Regions from separate parts of the Brenneria roseae subsp. americana genome, predicted to be linked through region 2. Evidence: predicted binding sites of a transcription regulator. Region 2 holds the regulator's gene; each other region holds the start of a gene.
The links. Region 2 encodes CRP, which controls carbon source genes, mostly activating them, when cyclic AMP is high. Its sites were predicted from a motif close to ATGTGANNNNNNTCACAT; they were not measured.

Region 1: a site for CRP is predicted at 1,549-1,566, ahead of B4923_RS09065 (arabinose ABC transporter substrate-binding protein). Genes of this name have one in related genera too.
Region 3: a site for CRP is predicted at 1,670-1,687, ahead of B4923_RS10705 (PTS mannitol transporter subunit IICBA). Genes of this name have one in related genera too.
Region 4: a site for CRP is predicted at 3,156-3,173, ahead of glpT (glycerol-3-phosphate transporter). Genes of this name have one in related genera too.

The regions. Positions count from the first base shown of each region.
Region 1 covers NZ_QDKJ01000006.1:28,539-33,190, forward strand. The annotation lists gene B4923_RS09060 (ribulokinase) at 1-1,433, opposite strand, end outside; gene B4923_RS09065 (arabinose ABC transporter substrate-binding protein) at 1,809-2,792, shown strand; gene araG (L-arabinose ABC transporter ATP-binding protein AraG) at 2,911-4,434, shown strand; gene araH (L-arabinose ABC transporter permease AraH) at 4,453-4,652, shown strand, end outside.
Region 2 covers NZ_QDKJ01000009.1:15,600-20,251, reverse strand. The annotation lists gene B4923_RS12570 (ABC transporter ATP-binding protein) at 1-34, shown strand, start outside; gene ppiA (peptidylprolyl isomerase A) at 293-862, shown strand; gene B4923_RS12560 (aminodeoxychorismate synthase component II) at 1,104-1,679, shown strand; gene argD (bifunctional acetylornithine/succinyldiaminopimelate transaminase) at 1,799-3,025, shown strand; gene crp (cAMP-activated global transcriptional regulator CRP) at 3,099-3,731, opposite strand; gene B4923_RS12545 (OsmC family protein) at 4,050-4,451, shown strand; gene B4923_RS12540 (phosphoribulokinase) at 4,522-4,652, opposite strand, start outside.
Region 3 covers NZ_QDKJ01000007.1:107,090-111,741, reverse strand. The annotation lists gene B4923_RS10715 (helix-turn-helix domain-containing protein) at 1-516, opposite strand, end outside; gene B4923_RS10710 (DUF3053 domain-containing protein) at 877-1,581, shown strand; gene B4923_RS10705 (PTS mannitol transporter subunit IICBA) at 1,965-3,872, shown strand; gene B4923_RS10700 (mannitol-1-phosphate 5-dehydrogenase) at 4,118-4,652, shown strand, end outside.
Region 4 covers NZ_QDKJ01000009.1:138,563-143,214, forward strand. The annotation lists gene glpC (anaerobic glycerol-3-phosphate dehydrogenase subunit GlpC) at 1-118, opposite strand, end outside; gene glpB (glycerol-3-phosphate dehydrogenase subunit GlpB) at 115-1,377, opposite strand; gene glpA (anaerobic glycerol-3-phosphate dehydrogenase subunit A) at 1,367-3,037, opposite strand; gene glpT (glycerol-3-phosphate transporter) at 3,346-4,652, shown strand, end outside.

The DNA of each region.
Region 1 (4,652 bases), on a different contig from region 2:
ACATCGGTGCAAACCTGCATGATGGTGGGGGATTTACGTGCGATACCGCCCAACGCAAGAATGTTCTCAACCGGGACGCCCTGGTTTTCAAAACACTCCATGATGGCGCGAGCGCCGAAAGCGGTGGCGGCAATGAAGCCGCCAAACAGCGTTGGCGCGTCGGTGCCGAGATTGAGATCGGTGATCACGCCTTTTAACCGCTGATTCGCAAACGGCGTTCTGCGTCCGTTAAACCAGTCGAGGACAACGGGCAGATGATCCAGCGTTGGATTCTCGGCCCATGCCTGCGTGAGTCGTTCAAGCAGTTTACTTTCCGTGGCCTGTAGTGGCGCATTGAGTTCGGGATAATCTTTGATGGCCTGTTGCAAAGACCAGTTCAACAGACGGCCAAACCAGGCATACATATCACCGAAAGCGGACTGTCCTGCTTCCAGCCCGATATAGCCGGGCACCACGCTGCCATCCACCTGACCGCAGATCCCTGCGATTGTGCGATCGGCAATACGGGACTCATCGGCGATCAAAATGTCGCAGGTGGAGGTGCCGATGACCTTAACCAGCGTATAAGGCTGCGCGCCGGCGCCAACGGTGCCGACATGACAGTCAAACGCGCCGCCCGCAATCGTCACGCTGTCCGGCAAACCAAGCCGCTGCGCCCATTCGGGGGTGAGGGTGCCGACCGGCAGATCGGCTGTCCAGGTTTCGGTAAACATCGGGTATTGCAAACGTTCGGTCAGGCAGGGGGAAAGGGCGTGCAGAAAATCTTTGGGCGGCAAACCGCCCCAGTCAGGATGCCAGAGTGACTTGTGACCGGCGCTACAGCGCCCGCGTTTGATGTTCTCTGGCGCCACCGTACCGGAAAGCAGGGCGGGAACCCAATCACATAATTCGATCCAGGAGACGGCGGCCTGGCGGACCTGCGCATCTTCACGTGATACGTGCAGGATTTTCGCCCAAAACCATTCGGAAGAATAGACGCCGCCAATATAGCGGGTGTAATCCGGAAATGGTCCGCGGCGACACAGCGTGTTGATCGCTTCGGCTTCTTCTATCGCCGTGTGATCTTTCCACAAGACAAACATCGCATTGGGGTTATCGGCGAATTCGGGACGCAGCGCCAGAATCTGTCCCTGTTCATCTATCGGCGCCGGCGTCGAACCGGTGGAGTCGACACCGATCCCGATAACCTGCTGACGCTGTTCTGCCGTCAGCAGCCCGACAACGACCCGGATGGCCTGTTCCAGCGATTCGATGTAGTCCAGCGGATGATGTCGGAACTGGTTGTTGGCGGGCTGGCAATACTTGCCTTCACGCCAGCGAGGGTAATAGACCACTTCTGTTGCTAATTCCTGCCCGGACTGGCAATCAACGGCCAGCGCGCGCACCGAATCGCTGCCGAAATCGAGGCCAATAGTAATCGCACCCGCACTCATCGTTTCGCTCCTGTTAATCCTGCTTTTTATTGTTGTTAACAATAGGCAGGGGATAAGTCAGGGCGTGAGGAGCCGTTAGCTGGAAGTATGTATTTTTCTGTCACCAGCAGTCATTTTGTGATGGTGGTCAAAAGTTAATAACTGGTTAAATTTGCTAAATGTATGCACAAACCTGTCGTTGTTACGGTATGTGATAGCGCTCTATATTCTTGATGAAAATACCGGTTAAAACATAGAGCGTCTGAATGTTGCTGAGTAAAGGAATGATGCTAAGTCTGTGTTTTTCCTTTATCCAGACTGAAATTGCCCTACCGAGAACGATGATATACATCAGCCTGGCTGACGTATAAAAAGATAAATATATCGGAGAACATCATGCATAAATTCACTAAGGTGCTGGCAACGATCGGGCTGGCTGCCGTTATGTCACAATCGGCTATCGCCGAAACATTGAAACTGGGATTTCTGGTAAAGCAACCGGAAGAACCTTGGTTTCAGACTGAATGGAAGTTTGCTGATAAAGCAGGAAAAGATCTCGGTTTTGATGTGATTAAAATTGCGGTTCCCGATGGGGAAAAAACCCTTAATGCTATCGACAGTCTGGCGGCCAGCGGGGCGAAAGGTTTTGTTATCTGTACGCCCGATCCCAAGTTGGGGCCAGCCATTGTCGCCAAAGCACGTAGTTACGATTTGAAGGTTATCGCGGTGGACGATCAGTTTGTCAACGCCAAAGGTGAGCCGATGGACACGGTGCCGCTGGTCATGATGGCCGCAACCAAAATCGGTGAGCGTCAAGGTCAGGAACTGTGGAAAGAAATGAACAATCGCGGCTGGAAGGTGGAAGAAACCGCCGTCATGGCCATTACGGCAAATGAGTTGGATACCGCGCGCCGCCGTACCAGCGGTTCGATGGAAGCCCTGAAAGCCGCCGGTTTCCCGGAACAGCAAATCTATCAGGTCCCTACCAAATCCAACGATATCCCCGGCGCGTTTGATGCCGCTAACTCCATGCTGGTTCAGCACGCCAAAGTGAAAAACTGGCTGATTGTGGGCATGAACGACAACACCGTATTGGGCGGCGTTCGGGCGACCGAAGGTCAGGGTTTTAAAGCCGCAAATGTGATTGGCATCGGCATCAATGGCGTGGACGCGGTGAGCGAGCTGTCCAAAGCTCAGGCCACCGGCTTCTATGGTTCACTGCTGCCAAGTCCGGATATTCACGGATATAAGAGTATCCAGATGCTGAACGAGTGGGTGACCAAGGGCGTTGAGCCGGAAAAATTCACCGAAGTTACCGACGTGGTGTTGATTACCCGTGAAAACTTCAAGGTCGAACTGGAGAAAAAAGGGCTGATGTAAGTCGGGTGGGACAAGGATGTCCGTGCGTTTACCCATAAATGTGATTCAACCCGCCAAAGCATGGCGGAATCGAAACCCACTGGCGTTATCGCCGGTGGTTAACCATGAGGAAACGGACATGACAGCACAGTCACCCTATTTGTCGTTTCATGGAATTGGTAAAGAGTTTCCCGGTGTCAAGGCGCTTTCAGATATCAGTTTTTCCTGCCAGGCCGGGCAGATCCATGCATTGATGGGGGAAAACGGGGCGGGTAAATCCACGTTGCTGAAAATTCTGAGTGGTAACTATGCCCCCTCGGCCGGGGAAATTCATATTCAGGATACGCCGGTTCAATTCAATAACACGATGGACGCCCTGAATGCCGGAGTGGCGATTATTTATCAGGAATTACATCTGGTTCCGGAAATGACGGTTGCGGAAAACATCTATCTTGGTCAGTTGCCGCACAAATACGGCATGGTCAATTATTCTCTGCTGCGTTATGAGGCCAAACTGCAACTTGAACACCTGGGGTTGGATCTTGATCCGGATACCCCGCTGAAATACCTGTCTATCGGGCAGTGGCAAATGGTGGAAATCGCCAAGGCGCTGGCCCGCAATGCCAAAATTATTGCGTTTGACGAACCAACCAGTTCGCTCTCGGCCCGTGAAATAGAACAGCTATTCCGGGTTATTAAAGAGTTGCGCAGTGAAGGGCGAGTCATTCTGTATGTTTCACACCGAATGGAAGAAATCTTCGCTCTGAGTGATGCGATTACCGTGTTTAAAGATGGCCGCTATGTGCGCACGTTTGACGATATGCAGCAGGTAAACCATGAATCGCTGGTACAAGCCATGGTGGGACGCGACCTGGGGGATATCTATGGTTACGCGCCGCGCCCGCATGGTGAAGAACGACTGACGCTGAAAGACGTGAAAGCGCCCGGCGTAAAATCGACGGTTTCGCTGAATGTGCGCCAGGGCGAGATTGTCGGCCTGTTTGGTTTGGTGGGCGCGGGCCGCAGTGAATTGATGAAAGGGTTATTTGGCGCCACCCGGATTACTTCGGGTGAGGTATTGCTGGATGGCAAACCGTTGGTGGTGAATTCGCCGATCGACGCGATCCGACAAGGGGTGATGCTGTGTCCTGAAGATCGCAAAGCTGACGGCATCATTCCCGTTCACTCGGTGCGCGACAACATTAATATCAGTGCGCGGCGTAAAAGCGTGAAAGCCGGGTTCATCATCAATAATCAGTGGGAAGAGGATAACGCGGCCCGTCGCATTGACGCGCTGAATATCAAAACGCCTTCTGCGGAACAGCTGCTTATGAACCTGTCCGGGGGAAATCAGCAAAAGACCATTCTTGGACGCTGGCTGTCAGAAGATATGAAAGTCATTCTGCTGGATGAACCGACCCGCGGGATTGACGTGGGCGCCAAGCATGAGATTTATCATGTGATTTATGCCTTGGCAAAGCAAGGCATTGCCGTGCTGTTTGCTTCCAGCGATTTACCCGAAGTGCTTGGGCTGGCTGACCGTATCATTGTGATGCGTGAAGGTGCCGTTTCCGGTGAGCTCCAACATGAAGAGGCCACGGAACAGAAGGTACTGAGTCTGGCAATGTTACGAACCCCCGATATCGAATCTGCGGTTGCCTGACCGCGAAGGAGCAAAATAATGTCAACGGTTACGTCTGCTACCCCCGAAAAGAAGAAAAGCGGTATGGGGATCTCCCGCATTTGGGATAACTACGGCATGCTGGTGGTTTTTGCCGTACTGTTTGTCGGATGCGCTATTTTTGTGCCTAACTTTGCCACCTTTATTAATATGAAAGGGCTGGGGCTGGCTATCTCCATGTCCGGTATGGTGGCTTGCGG
Region 2 (4,652 bases):
CGATTTGGCTGTGCGTTCGGAACGTATGGGGTAATTCTCTTTCATATCATGTAATAAAACCTCTGGAGCTGACTTTAGTGCCAGCTCTTTTTTATGACGGTCTATCCTGCCCGCCACCCTTTGGGCCGTCGCAGGCGACGTTGAAAACGCTCCCGCAATGGGTTTTGTGCTTAACCGCTCGTTACAATCGGACTTTGCTACGTAAAAAAAGGTAAATGGGTGGCTTTGAAGAGTGTGGATATTTACAATCACTACGCTTTCTGTAGTTGGCCTCTTCAAAAAGGAATTCTCAATGTTCAAACGTACTCTGGTTGCGGCAGCAGCCTTTATTTCACTGACCGCGCTCTCTCCGGTATTGGCCGCTTCTGGCACCACGCACGTACAGCTGACTACGTCGGCCGGGGATATTGAACTGGCGTTGGATAATCAAAAAGCACCGGTCTCGGTGAAAAATTTTGTTGAGTACGTTAACAGCGGTTTCTATAACGGTACGACGTTCCATCGTGTGATCCCGGGCTTCATGGTTCAGGGTGGGGGTTTTAGCAGTGATATGAAACAGAAAGCCCCTAATCCTCCGATCAAGAACGAAGCGGACAACGGTTTGCGTAACCTGCGCGGTACCATTTCTATGGCGCGTACGGCGGAAAAAGACAGCGCTACCAGCCAGTTCTTTATTAACGTGGCAGATAACGCCTTTCTCGATCATGGTCAGCGCGATTTCGGCTATGCCGTCTTTGGGAAGGTGGTGAAAGGCATGGAAGTCGTGGATAAGATCTCTCAGGTGCAGACTGAAAACGTCGGCCCTTATCAGAATGTGCCAACCAAACCTATCGTTATTCAGTCAGCGAAAGTGCTGCCCTGAGCCGAACGACATATTGGATCGAGAACATGAAGAAAGGCCAGAATCTGGCCTTTTTTACATTGGTCATCGCGAAACCCACTTATTCAAGCGAGCTCGCCCGTTGCTGTAACCCGGCGTCATCTGATCGGTGACCGACGTTACGAGCCCTGCGATTTATCATCGTTGCCATGTATGATTAATGTCACTTTGTGGTGGTATGTAGACGTGAGGGCGTTTTTTAAATGAGGATTTCAGGCGAAGCATGCTGTTACTGATCGATAACTACGACTCCTTTACCTATAACCTGTATCAGTATTTCTGTGAGTTGGGCGCCGACGTTCTGGTCAAGCGTAACGATGAGCTGAAATTGGCGGATATCGAACAGCTTGGGCCCGATCGGTTGGTGATTTCCCCGGGGCCCTGCACTCCGGATGAAGCCGGTATCTCACTGGCGGTGATCCGCCATTTCGCCGATAAATTACCGATTCTGGGCGTCTGTCTTGGTCATCAGGCGCTGGGGCAGGCATTTGGCGCGCGCGTTGTACGGGCAAGACAGGTCATGCATGGTAAAACCTCTCTCATCACCCATAACAAGACGGGGGTTTTTTCCGGATTGTCTCAGCCACTGACGGTGACGCGCTACCACTCGCTGGTCATTGAGGCGGACTCGTTGCCTGACTGCTTTGAGGTGACGGCCTGGAGCGAGTGCGACGGTGAACGCGATGAGATCATGGGAATTCGACACCGGGCACTGCCATTGGAAGGAGTACAGTTCCATCCTGAAAGCATACTTAGTCAGCAGGGGCATCAGTTTCTGGATAATTTCCTTAAAATCTAATCGTATAGCAAGTAATTGCCCGGCGTTGGTGATTTAATATTGCCTGAATTTGATTTTTTATGCATATTTAATGACTATATTTTCATTCGGAACAATGGGATATCAGAGCGGGGCAGCAAATGGCTACAGAGAACAAAGCAGTAACGAGAGAAACTCACGATAAAGTGATTCTGCCGGTTTATGCACCAGCGCAGTTTGTGCCGGTGAAAGGTAAGGGAAGCCGGGTATGGGATCAGCAAGGGCGGGAATATATTGATTTCTCTGGCGGTATTGCGGTTACCGCGCTTGGCCATTGCCATCCTGCTCTGGTTGCCGCGTTGAAACAGCAGGGAGAACAGCTGTGGCACACCAGCAATATTTTTACCAATGAGCCGGCGCTACGTCTTGCCAGCAAGCTGATTCATGCGACCTTTGCCGATCGGGTATTTTTTGCTAACTCCGGGGCCGAGGCAAACGAAGCGGCTTTTAAACTGGCGCGCCACTATGCGATCAAACGCCATAGCCCATATAAAACCAAGATTATTGCGTTTTATAACGCGTTCCATGGAAGAACGTTATTCACCGTCTCGGTTGGCGGGCAGGCAAAATATGCCGACGGTTTTGGACCCAAACCCGCGGATATCGTGCATGTGCCTTTTAACGATCTGGCGGCGGTCAAAGCGGTGATGGATGACCACACCTGTGCGGTTGTGCTGGAACCGGTGCAGGGCGAGGGCGGAATCATGCCTGCCACGCCGGAGTTTCTGCAAGGCGTGCGTGAATTGTGCGATCGGCATAAGGCGCTATTGGTTTTTGATGAAGTGCAAAGTGGAATGGGCAGAACGGGCAAACTGTTTACCTATATGTATTACGGTATTACGCCGGATATCCTGACCACGGCGAAAGCGTTGGGCGGCGGTTTCCCGATCAGTGCGATGCTGACGACCGAAGACATTGCCTCTGTGATGACGGTCGGCGTACACGGTACGACCTATGGCGGTAACCCTCTGGCTTGCGCCGTGGCGGAAGCGGCGCTGGATACGATCAATACGCCAGCAGTGTTGGCGGGGGTGGCGGAGCGTCACGATCGATTTATCAGTGCGTTGGAAAAGATTAACCATCAGTACGGTATTTTCGAGCAGGTTCGTGGCATGGGCTTATTGTTGGGCGCTGAACTGAAACCGGAATGGCATGGGCGGGCAGGCGACTTTTTAGCCGCAGCCGCGGAACAAGGGGTGATGGTGCTGATGGCGGGACCAAATGTGATTCGCTTTGTACCTTCGCTGATTATTGAGGAGCAGGATATCGAACAAGGAATGGCGAAGTTTGCGAAAGCCGTTGAGCAAGTGGTTAATGCCGCAGGTTAATGTGTCATTGCCCTGAAATCATTAAAAAAGCGTGAAGTTGCCTTCACGCTTTTTTTGTCGGGTTAAGTAGGATTTAACGAGTGCCGTAAACGACAATCGTTTTGCCATGTGCGGAGATCAGGTTCTGGTCTTCCAACATTTTTAGAATGCGGCCCACGGTTTCACGCGAACAGCCAACAATTTGTCCAATTTCCTGACGGGTAATTTTTATTTGCATGCCATCCGGATGCGTCATGGCATCGGGTTGTTTCGCCAGGTTCAACAACGTTTGAGCAATACGGCCTGTCACATCAAGAAAAGCCAAGTTACCGACTTTTTCCGACGTAACCTGCAGACGGCTCGCCATTTGTGCGGACAGACGCATGAGGATATCTGGATTGACCTGAATCAGCTGCCGGAATTTCTTGTAAGAAATTTCAGCGACTTCACAAGCCGTTTTTGCCCGTACCCAGGCACTGCGCTCCTGACCTTCTTCAAACAGGCCAAGCTCGCCGATAAAATCTCCCTGATTGAGATAAGAGAGAATCATTTCTTTGCCTTCTTCATCTTTGATTAGCACTGCGACAGAGCCTTTCACGATGTAGTAAAGCGTTTCTGCTTTTTCACCCTGGTGAATAAGCGTGCTCTTCGATGGATACTTATGGATATGGCAATGAGAAAGGAACCATTCGAGAGTTGGGTCTGTTTGCGGTTTGCCGAGAACCATTCGCTATCATCCTCTGTTGTAATTCACTGCGCAAATCACAGGGCTCAGAGTTCCCTGTACGGCGTGGTTACTGCTAAAAAATCAAAATCCGTGTGAGCAGAATGACGTCAGGGAATATACTGGAACCTGATATCTGGCGACGCCATCATCTTCCTTGTATCTGAGTTTGTCCAGAAAAGGCAGATTCTATTCTCGTTTTTAACACAGCTTGAAGGAAGTGTCTTGTGTTGTCTCGCTTCAGCATGATAAAGCTCCGGTTATTGGATGTTTTTGTATAGTAACAGTATAAAATTTCAAAAATTTTTTAATGGAGGCACCATGCAGGCACGGGTTAAATGGGTTGAAGGCTTAACGTTTCTTGGCGAATCCTCATCAGGGCATCAGATTCTGATGGATGGTAATGCGGGTGATAAGGCGCCGAGTCCGATGGAAATGGTTTTGATGTCGGTTGGTGGTTGTAGCGCGATTGATGTCGTGTCGATTTTGCAAAAAGGACGTCACAATGTTGTCGATTGTGAAGTGAAATTGACTTCAGAACGGAGAACGGAAGCCCCGCGTCTGTTTACCCATATTAATCTGCATTTCATCGTGACGGGAAAAGGGCTGACCGATCAAGCGGTAGAACGAGCCGTGGCGCTGTCAGCCGAGAAATACTGCTCTGTTGCATTGATGTTGGGTCAGTCCGTTGAAGTCACGCACAGCCATGAGGTTGGGGGGTAACCTTCGCCCTAACTGATATGCTTGCGATCGTGGTGGCGCGATGCGCTTCATTTATCGTGCCGCCGCGGGCTTATTCGATCTTTTTCCCTTCCAGCAGTCGTTGTACCAGCGGCGCCATGATTAACTCCATCGCCAGCCCCATTTTTCCACCAGGGACAACCAGCGTATTGATATGAGAAATGAATGACCCTTGCAACATGG
Region 3 (4,652 bases), on a different contig from region 2:
ATCGATGATGCTGTTGAATGTGGCGGTGATTTGTTGCCGGATACGTGAAGCCAGCGCATCGTCTCTGACAGAGTAAACTGCATTGGGTAACTCATTGGCAATGTCAGGGAGCAGTGAAAGCGGAATGCTCAGTACCTGTATCGAGGAGCGATCGGGGGTTTGCAACATCAACTCACCGCCGTTATAGGACCAGGTTACATCCTGCAATGTCAGGCTTTTGCCCATCCAGCGTGCTTCAGCTGACAACATATTGAATACGCCCAGACACAACGTCTCATCACGTCCTTTCCCGCTTTGAAACACCGCTTGAGATAGCTGCTCCTCATGAAACTGTATATCGTCAATCCAGGCCTCTTTGATATTGCCCTCAAATCGGCCTTGGGATATCTGATCGTAACGGAGCGACCAGTCAGCCAGCAGTTGGCTGTGCTGAGCCAATTCCCGAATATGCGATGCACAGCGAAATCCATTCCGATGACTTGCATTCTGATAACTTGAATGAGACGTGAGTGCCATGATCTGCCCTTGAATGAAGGTGTGAAGGTGGATACCAATCACAAGCAAGAACTACGCCATGCAAATAACGAAATCTGGCAAAAATTCAGAGTGAATGATTTTAAACGGTTATTCTTCGAAAGAAGCCTGCCTGCGCGGGAAAACGCGGGAAGAACCGCTGGCGTGTGCACCAGCATAGAGAGAGGCTTGCTCATTTTTTAAGCAGTTAAGGTAAGGCTGATGTCGCCTTTGTCATCGATCTTGTGTCATCCGGTTTGTAAGTGAACAACATCTCGGCACAGCTGGATTGATCCGACTATGCTTAAACGTAGCCGGACGATCAGAACATACTAAAAACAGGAGCATGGAATGAGAGGAGTGATGGAATATCGCACACGTTGGCTGTGGTCTGTTTTCGTATTTTTTATGGCATTGCAGATTGCGGGATGTGGCGATAGCGAAGCCGATCAGCGTAAAGCTTTTACGGTTTTCGTGCAGAATGTTCAACTGCAACAGGATGGAAAACTGCCTGAATTGACAGAAGAACAAAAGAAGAATTTCGGGCCCTTTGTCAACGATTACGCGATCCTGACCACCTTTTCCCAGCAGTTTCATCAGGCCGTAGCCGGTAGTCTGACGCCAATGATGGCGCAGGTTTCCCATATACGCGTCCCCGAAGATTTCCTGTCTCAACGTGACGCGCTCCGCCAGTCTATCGGCGCCATAAATATGCTGGGGCAACATATTCAGACGGCAAAAGCGCAAGCGGATAATGCCCGCCGCGCGCTCAAACAACCGGAAGAATTACAAGTTGGCTATGATCGATTGTATAACCGCGTTGTGACGCAGCCGACCAACATATTGCTGCCGTTGATCCCCAGCGCGATTTCGTTTGCCCAGAGCCTGATTCAGGTGGGGGATTATTTGCAGGCGCAAGGCGATCAGGTCGTTTTCAACGGTGCCCAGGTACATTTCCATACGCCGCAACAGGTGGCCCAGTACAACGGCATGATAGCGGGGTTACCTGCGCAGCAGCAGAACCTGTCGAACGCGCTAACGTCGCTGGGTGTCGCCGCCGCACCGTAAGTTCGACAGATTGAGGGGGAAACGGGCGCGGGGGTGAAAATAAATTGTGATAAGAATCACATAATCAAAACAAATGGCATGAGTTGAAATGTGATTAGTATCACAAATATGGCCAAGGGATACTGGCTGGCGGCGTGGGATTTCGGCGTTTTTAATGCTTTTTTGTGAAGTTAATCACCTATTTGTGGCGGTAATGTAGGGTGGTTGTGTGATTTTTGTCACGTTTATGCCGTGAAGTTGCGGTATGAAAACAGCGTGCTAGAGTCCGCGTTGCATATAGCAATACAGACGGGGACGTTCATGTGATGAATGGTTGTCACAGCGTCTCACGATAATTATCACGCGCTCTTATTGTCAGCGCGTCTCAATAGGGGTGTGTTTTTATGCTTTCACCAGACTTTAAGGTCAAAGTGCAAAATTTTGGCCGCTTTCTGAGCAACATGGTGATGCCCAATATTGGCGCATTCATCGCCTGGGGTATTATTACCGCGCTGTTTATTCCTACGGGCTGGATTCCCAACGAGACGCTGGCGAATCTCGTCGGTCCGATGATTACCTATCTGCTGCCGTTGCTGATCGGTTATACCGGTGGCCGTCTGGTCTTTGGTGAACGCGGCGGCGTGGTGGGTGCCATCACGACCATGGGTGTGATCGCCGGGACGGATATTCCCATGTTCCTGGGCGCGATGATTGTTGGCCCGCTGGGCGGCTGGGCAATCAAGCGCTTCGACAGAATGGTTGACGGCAAAATCAAAAGTGGTTTTGAAATGCTGGTCAACAACTTCTCTGCCGGTATCCTCGGCATGTTGCTGGCTATTCTGGCATTCCTGGCTATCGGTCCGCTGGTCGAGGTGTTCTCCCATGTACTGGCGGCCGGCGTTAACCTGATGGTGCAGAATAACCTGCTGCCGTTCACGTCGATTTTCGTTGAACCGGCAAAAATTCTGTTCCTGAACAACGCCATTAACCACGGTATCTTCTCGCCGTTGGGTATCCAACAGGCTACTGAAACCGGAAAATCGATTTTCTTCCTGATCGAAGCCAACCCAGGTCCGGGTATGGGCGTATTGATGGCCTACATGTTCTTCGGTCGTGGCAATGCAAAAGAATCTGCACCGGGCGCGGCGATCATCCACTTCCTCGGTGGGATTCACGAAATTTATTTCCCTTATGTCCTGATGAACCCGCGTCTGATTATTGCGGTGATTCTGGGCGGTATGACCGGCGTGTTCACCCTTAACATTCTGGGTGGCGGTCTGGTTTCTCCTGCTTCTCCGGGTTCAATTCTGGCGGTGCTGGCGATGACGCCGAAAGGCGCGTATTTCGCTAACATTGCGGCGATTACGGCGGCATTTGCTGTTTCCTTCATCGTTTCTGTGATTCTGCTGAAGAGCATGAAGCAAAAGAGCGAAGACGATCTGGGCGATGCGACTCGCCGTATGCAGGAAATGAAAGCCACCGCCAAAGGGCAGGGCGGCGTGAATACGGGCATCAGCGGTGATCTGAGCACCGTGCGTAAAATCATCGTGGCGTGTGATGCCGGTATGGGCTCCAGCGCGATGGGCGCGGGGGTGCTGCGCAAGAAGGTGCAGGATGCCGGGCTGACCAATATCTCCGTCACCAACAGCGCGATTAATAGCCTGCCGGACGATGTCGATCTGGTTATTACCCACCGCGATCTGACTGAGCGGGCAATGCGGCATGCACCACAGGCTCAGCATATTTCGCTGACCAATTTCCTCGACAGTAACCTGTATAGCGATCTGGCGACCCGCCTGGTTGCCGCGCAGGGAAGCGCCACGCCGTCTGCTGCCGCGCCTGCCGCCGCAACTGCCGAGTCGTCAAACCTGTTCCAACTGCGTGCTGAGAATATCTTTCTCAATCAGCATGCGACCGATAAAGAGCAGGCGATTCGCTTTGCGGGCGAGCAATTGGTCAAAGGTGGCTATGTTGAACCGGAATATGTCGAAGCGATGCTGGATCGCGAGAAACTGACGTCCACGTATCTGGGTGAATCCATCGCGGTACCGCATGGTACGATTGAAGCGAAAGATCGGGTACTGAAAACCGGCGTGGTTTTCTGCCAGTACCCTGATGGCGTGCGTTTCGGCGATGAAGAAAATGAGGTGGCCCGTCTGGTCATCGGTATCGCCGCCCGTAACAATGAACACATTCAGGTGATCACCAGTCTGACTAATGCGCTTGATGACGAAGCGGTGATTGATCGTCTCGCGCATACCCACGACGTGCAGGATGTACTCGACCTGCTGTCCGGTAAAAAGAACGCCTGATTATACCCGTCATCTTTCAGGTTGCAGATGCGTTGGCCGTTCCCGGTTTACCCCAGTCACTTACTCAAGTAAGTGACTGGGACTAATGAGAGACCTCCGGTCTCTCACCGTAGGCTGTTCAAATTCGTTCCCGACGAATTTGTCACTCGTTGCCGCCTTCCTGCACTTTGCAATCTATTGGGTATATATGCCGCCGCCTCCGGGCCGCCTCTTTTTATCTTTTCGTTTTAAAAGGTTAAAGCATGATGAAAGCATTACATTTTGGTGCCGGCAATATTGGCCGGGGATTCATTGGTAAACTGCTGGCCGATGCCAATATCGAACTGACATTCGCTGATGTCAGCCAGCCGCTGCTGGATGCGTTGAACCGTCGCAAAAGCTATCAGGTGCGTATTGTGGGAGAACAAACGCGTCTGGATACCGTAAGTAACGTCAGTGCGGTGCACAGCGGCAGTCAGGAAGCCATCGCGCTGATTGCCGGGGTTGATCTGGTCACTACCGCTGTCGGGCCGCAGATTCTGGAAAAAATTGCCGGGACGATCGCTCAGGGATTGGTGAAACGTCATGAGGATGGCAATTCACAGCCGCTGAACATCATCGCCTGTGAAAATATGGTGCGCGGCACCAGCCAGCTTAAGCAGCACGTTCTGAAACTGCTGCCGGAAACGCTGCTGGCATGGGTCGATGAACATGTGGGATTCGTGGACTCCGCCGTTGACCGTATTGTTCCGCCTTCCGAAGCGGGCAGCGATGATGTGCTGGCCGTAACGGTAGAAACGT
Region 4 (4,652 bases), 120 kb from region 2:
CCGGGCCAGCCTGTTTCGGCCCCGGATACAAAGGGTTAACCCGCGATACCGGGCAATAGGTGGTACATACCGTACACTTGATGCAATTTTCAAAACTGTTATCGGTAAGCAAACTCATTGGTTGCCCTCCTTCAGTATCTGGTCGGCAACATACAGTGCGCTGAGCAGGGATACTCCCGCTCCGCAGCCTTGAGCAATCGGATCGAACCCTTCCAGTACCGCGCCAATGGCATACAGGTTATCCACGGTTTTACCGCCGATGGCGGGCCGCAGATTTTCATCCGTCATCACGCCGAATTGCATATAGGGTTGGGCGGCAAAGACATCTTGTTGACTCCAGCATTCGCGACGTGCGTCAAAACGCACATCCAACCCGAATACCGGCTCAGCGATCTGGTCGAATTGCGCCACCAGGCCATTACTGAAAAAACTGCCGCTGGCCAATACAACCTGGGCCGCGCGCAGCGGGATATCCCCGTGATTGTGGGTATACAGCACCGCCTCATGGGAGGTCAGGTCGGCACGCTCCACTCTGTCGCCCGGCATCACTATGCCGCCCAGTTGGCGAAAACGACGAGATAGCGCCTGATGCAAACGCAATCCCAACAATGATGGCGGCAACGTCGGCAACAGCTGCACAGGTTTGCCAAGCGCATTACGCAGCTCCGTCATCACCGATACATTTTCCAGCCCCAGACAGGCAGGCATAACGATCGCGTCATTACCGTTGGCCAGCATCGTCAGTTCATCGATCAATGCCGGCAGATTCTCCGGCTGATCCAATACACGAGCGATATTCACCGACCGAAATTCACTGGGGTTGTGACGTAAACGATCCAGCACCGGCAGCTTTAAATCATCACTGCGGGCCGCAATACCCTGAGCCTGCAATGCCCCCGCCACAATACGGGATTGAAAATCAAGAAAACCTTCAATGCCGGCAATCAACGGCCTTTCCCAATGCAGGGCTTCAGACAATCCGCAGGTGACGCTGTCGGCAGGGCTGAGCCAGCAGGGACGAAACTTGCCCAGAGGCGTCATGCGTTGATGATTCTGACGATAATCCCCCAGCACCGCGATATCAGAACGGCTTAATAACGCTTCCGCTTCAGGCAGTAATGCCGTGATACGTTCGGCGCCGATACGCGAATAAGGATGTTGGGGAGCCAATCGGGTCAGTTCGGTCAAAGCACTCAATGGCTGACTTACCGCGCGGCCATCTGGCAGGCAAGAGAGCAAATCCAACGCGCCGGAAGAGAAATGCAACGCGCTTTGTCCGGCGCTGACAATCGCACAACGTTTTCCCAATTCAGACAACCGAATGCCACAGGTTAACCCCGCCAGTCCGCCGCCAATAATGACTACGTCATACCGCATGGTGTTCCTCCTGACCGTCATCGGCCGTCAAGCCGCACAGCCCCTGATATACCCAGTTGGTAAATTCGCTTTCGCGCAGCGTATTGCCCCAGGCCACCGGGCGAATGCCTTTCCAGCGTTCATTCAGAAACTGGCTGAGTTGGATAATGGATTGCTCCGGCGTCGATTGTCCCAGGCGGCATAGCAACCCTGCGGCCCGACACGCGCACAGCTCGCCCTGACACGTTCCCATACCTACCCGGGTACGCCGGCGTAAATCAATCAGGTTATTCACCTGTAGCGATTCCACCGCATAGCGCACTTCACCTGCGGTGACCGCTTCACATTCGCAGACCAGACTGCTATCCAGACGCTCCCCCGAGATCAAACGCCCGGCGCGATCGCCGTGACGATAAATCGCCGATCCTCGCAGCGGCGCCGACAGTTGTTTGTCATCCGTGGGCTTTGTCGTAGATTGAGCCGACCGGCGTCGCTCTCCGGTGGGCTCGGAGCCCGGCAGCGCTCTCTGGGCAGTGGAACAGGCAACGTTGTGGCCCAGCTTTTCGCAAATTTTGTCCGTGGCCCATTCGGCCATCAGCCGATACGTCATCAGCTTGCCGCCCGTAATGGTGATAAATCCTTCCAGTCCATCGCGGCTGGCGTGGTCTAGCAGCACAATGCCACGGCTCACGCTCCGTCCACTCGGGTCGCTGTCGTTCGCAACCAACGGGCGCACGCCGGCATAAGCGCGCAAGATACGCGTGGTCGCCAGCTGCGGCGCCAGCATGCTGCCTTCACGGATCAGGGTGTCAACTTCATCAGGAGTCACCGTCATATTGTCAATTTGGTCGTAATCGACGCGAGTTGAGGTCGTGCCAATCAGGGAAATCGTATCGCCCGGCACCAGAATATCGGCGTCCGCAGGCTTGCGGCAGCGGTTGATGACCATGTTGTTAATACGATGTCCCAAGATCAGCAAGGCGCCTTTGGCCGGAAACATACGCACCCGCAGGTCGGCATATTCGGCAATATGCTGTCCCCAGATCCCGGCCGCATTCACCACAATCTGAGCGTATATCTCTGTTTCAGTCGAATTTTTATGGTCGAAAACGCGTACGCCGGTAATGCGATCGCCCTGACGAATTAAACCAATAACTTCATGATATGTCAGGACGATCGCGCCGTGCTCACAGGCGTCAACCATATTGGCCGTCGTCAGCCGGAAAGGGTCCACGGTGCCGTCAGGCACCCGCACCGCACCGATCAAGGTTGGGTTGGCCGCCGGTTCCAGCCGCAGCGCTTCCTGCGGATCAATGGCCTGCGCATTGATTCCCGCCTGCTGGCAGGCCGTAATAAACTGGCTCTGCCAGGCAAGATCATCTTCCGGCAGCGTCAGGAACAGGCCATCGGTGGGTTCAATACAGTGGCGGGCAATACGGCGAAGAATGGTATTTTCTTCAATACATTCGCGTGCGGATTCGCCATCCGTCACGGCATAACGCGCCCCGCTGTGCAGCAAACCGTGATTACGCCCGGTGGCGCCCGTAGCCATATCGTGACGCTCCAGCAACAGACAGCGCAACCCACGTAATGCACAATCTCGCGCAATGCCGGCTCCTGTCGCGCCGCCGCCAATGATAACGACATCGGTTTCCCGGTATGCCCCTTTCTTCTGCATCATGTTCTCGCCCCAGACGCTCATTGTATGTTGCTATTGGGACATAAAATATAAGGTTAATGTTTGATAAAGAGCAAAAACGAACAAAAAACGAAAATTAATAGATAATGAAAGACCGTAAATGTGATTTAACTCACTAAAATCACGCCTTCAACTCTCTCAGTTCTGTTAACATGCACACAAAAAATGTCACGCTGTCATAAAAACGTAACATTTGAGCCTTGACTCACAAATAACCACCGATTTACTCACTACAATTACGTTCGTAATAGAACAATAAATTGTCGTTTTCTTTCGCATTGGAGATATCTATGCTGAGTATTTTTAGGCCTGCGGCCCACCAGCCGAGAATGGCAGAAGATCACATTGATCCTGTCTATCGCCGCCTGCGCTGGCAGATTTTCATGGGGATATTTTTTGGCTACGCCGCCTACTATCTGGTACGTAAAAACTTCACGCTGGCAATGCCTTACCTGATCGAACAGGGCTTTTCCCGTGGGGATCTTGGCTTTGCGTTATCCGGGATCTCAATTGCCTATGGTTTTTCCAAATTCATCATGGGTTCCGTATCCGACCGTTCAAACCCTCGCGTCTTCCTGCCTGCGGGATTGATTCTGGCGGCTTCCGTCATGCTGTTCATGGGCTTCGTCCCCTGGGCAACGTCAAGCATTGCGGTAATGTTCGTTCTCTTGTTCCTGTGCGGCTGGTTTCAGGGAATGGGATGGCCTCCGTGTGGACGCACCATGGTTCACTGGTGGTCTCAGAAAGAACGCGGCAGTATCGTTTCCATCTGGAACTGCGCGCACAACGTCGGGGGCGGTCTGCCACCGCTGCTGTTCCTGCTGGGTATGGCCTGGTTTAACGATTGGAAAGCGGCGTTATACATGCCGGCGTTTGCCGCCATTCTGGTTGCACTGATTGCCTTTGCTCTGATGCGTGACACGCCACAATCCTGCGGCCTGCCGCCGATTGAAGAGTATAAAAACGATTATCCTATTGATTACGATGAAAAAGCAGAAGAAGAGCTGACGGCGAAGCAAATCTTCATGCAGTACGTTTTCCCCAACAAACTGCTGTGGTATATCGCCATTGCCAACGTATTCGTCTACCTGCTGCGCTACGGTATCCTTGACTGGTCGCCAACCTATTTGAAAGAAGTGAAACATTTTGCACTGGATAGATCGTCCTGGGCGTATTTCCTCTACGAATATGCCGGTATTCCCGGCACGCTGCTCTGCGGCTGGATGTCCGATAAGGTCTTCAAAGGCAACCGTGGGGCGACCGGCGTGTTCTTTATGGTGCTGGTCACCATCGCAACGATCGTTTACTGGATGAACCCGGCAGGGAATCCGCACGTAGACATGGCCTGCATGATTATCATCGGTTTCCTGATTTACGGCCCGGTCATGTTGATTGGTCTGCACGCACTGGAACTGGCGCCGAAAAAAGCCGCGGGTACCGCAGCCGGATTTACCGGCCTGTTCGGTTACCTTGGCGGCTCCGTGGCGGCCAGCGCCATTGTCGGTTATACCGTCGACTTCTTCGGCTGGGACGGCGGCTTCATGGTAATGATCGGTGGTAGCATACTGGCCGTTGTGCTGCTGGTGATGGTGATGAT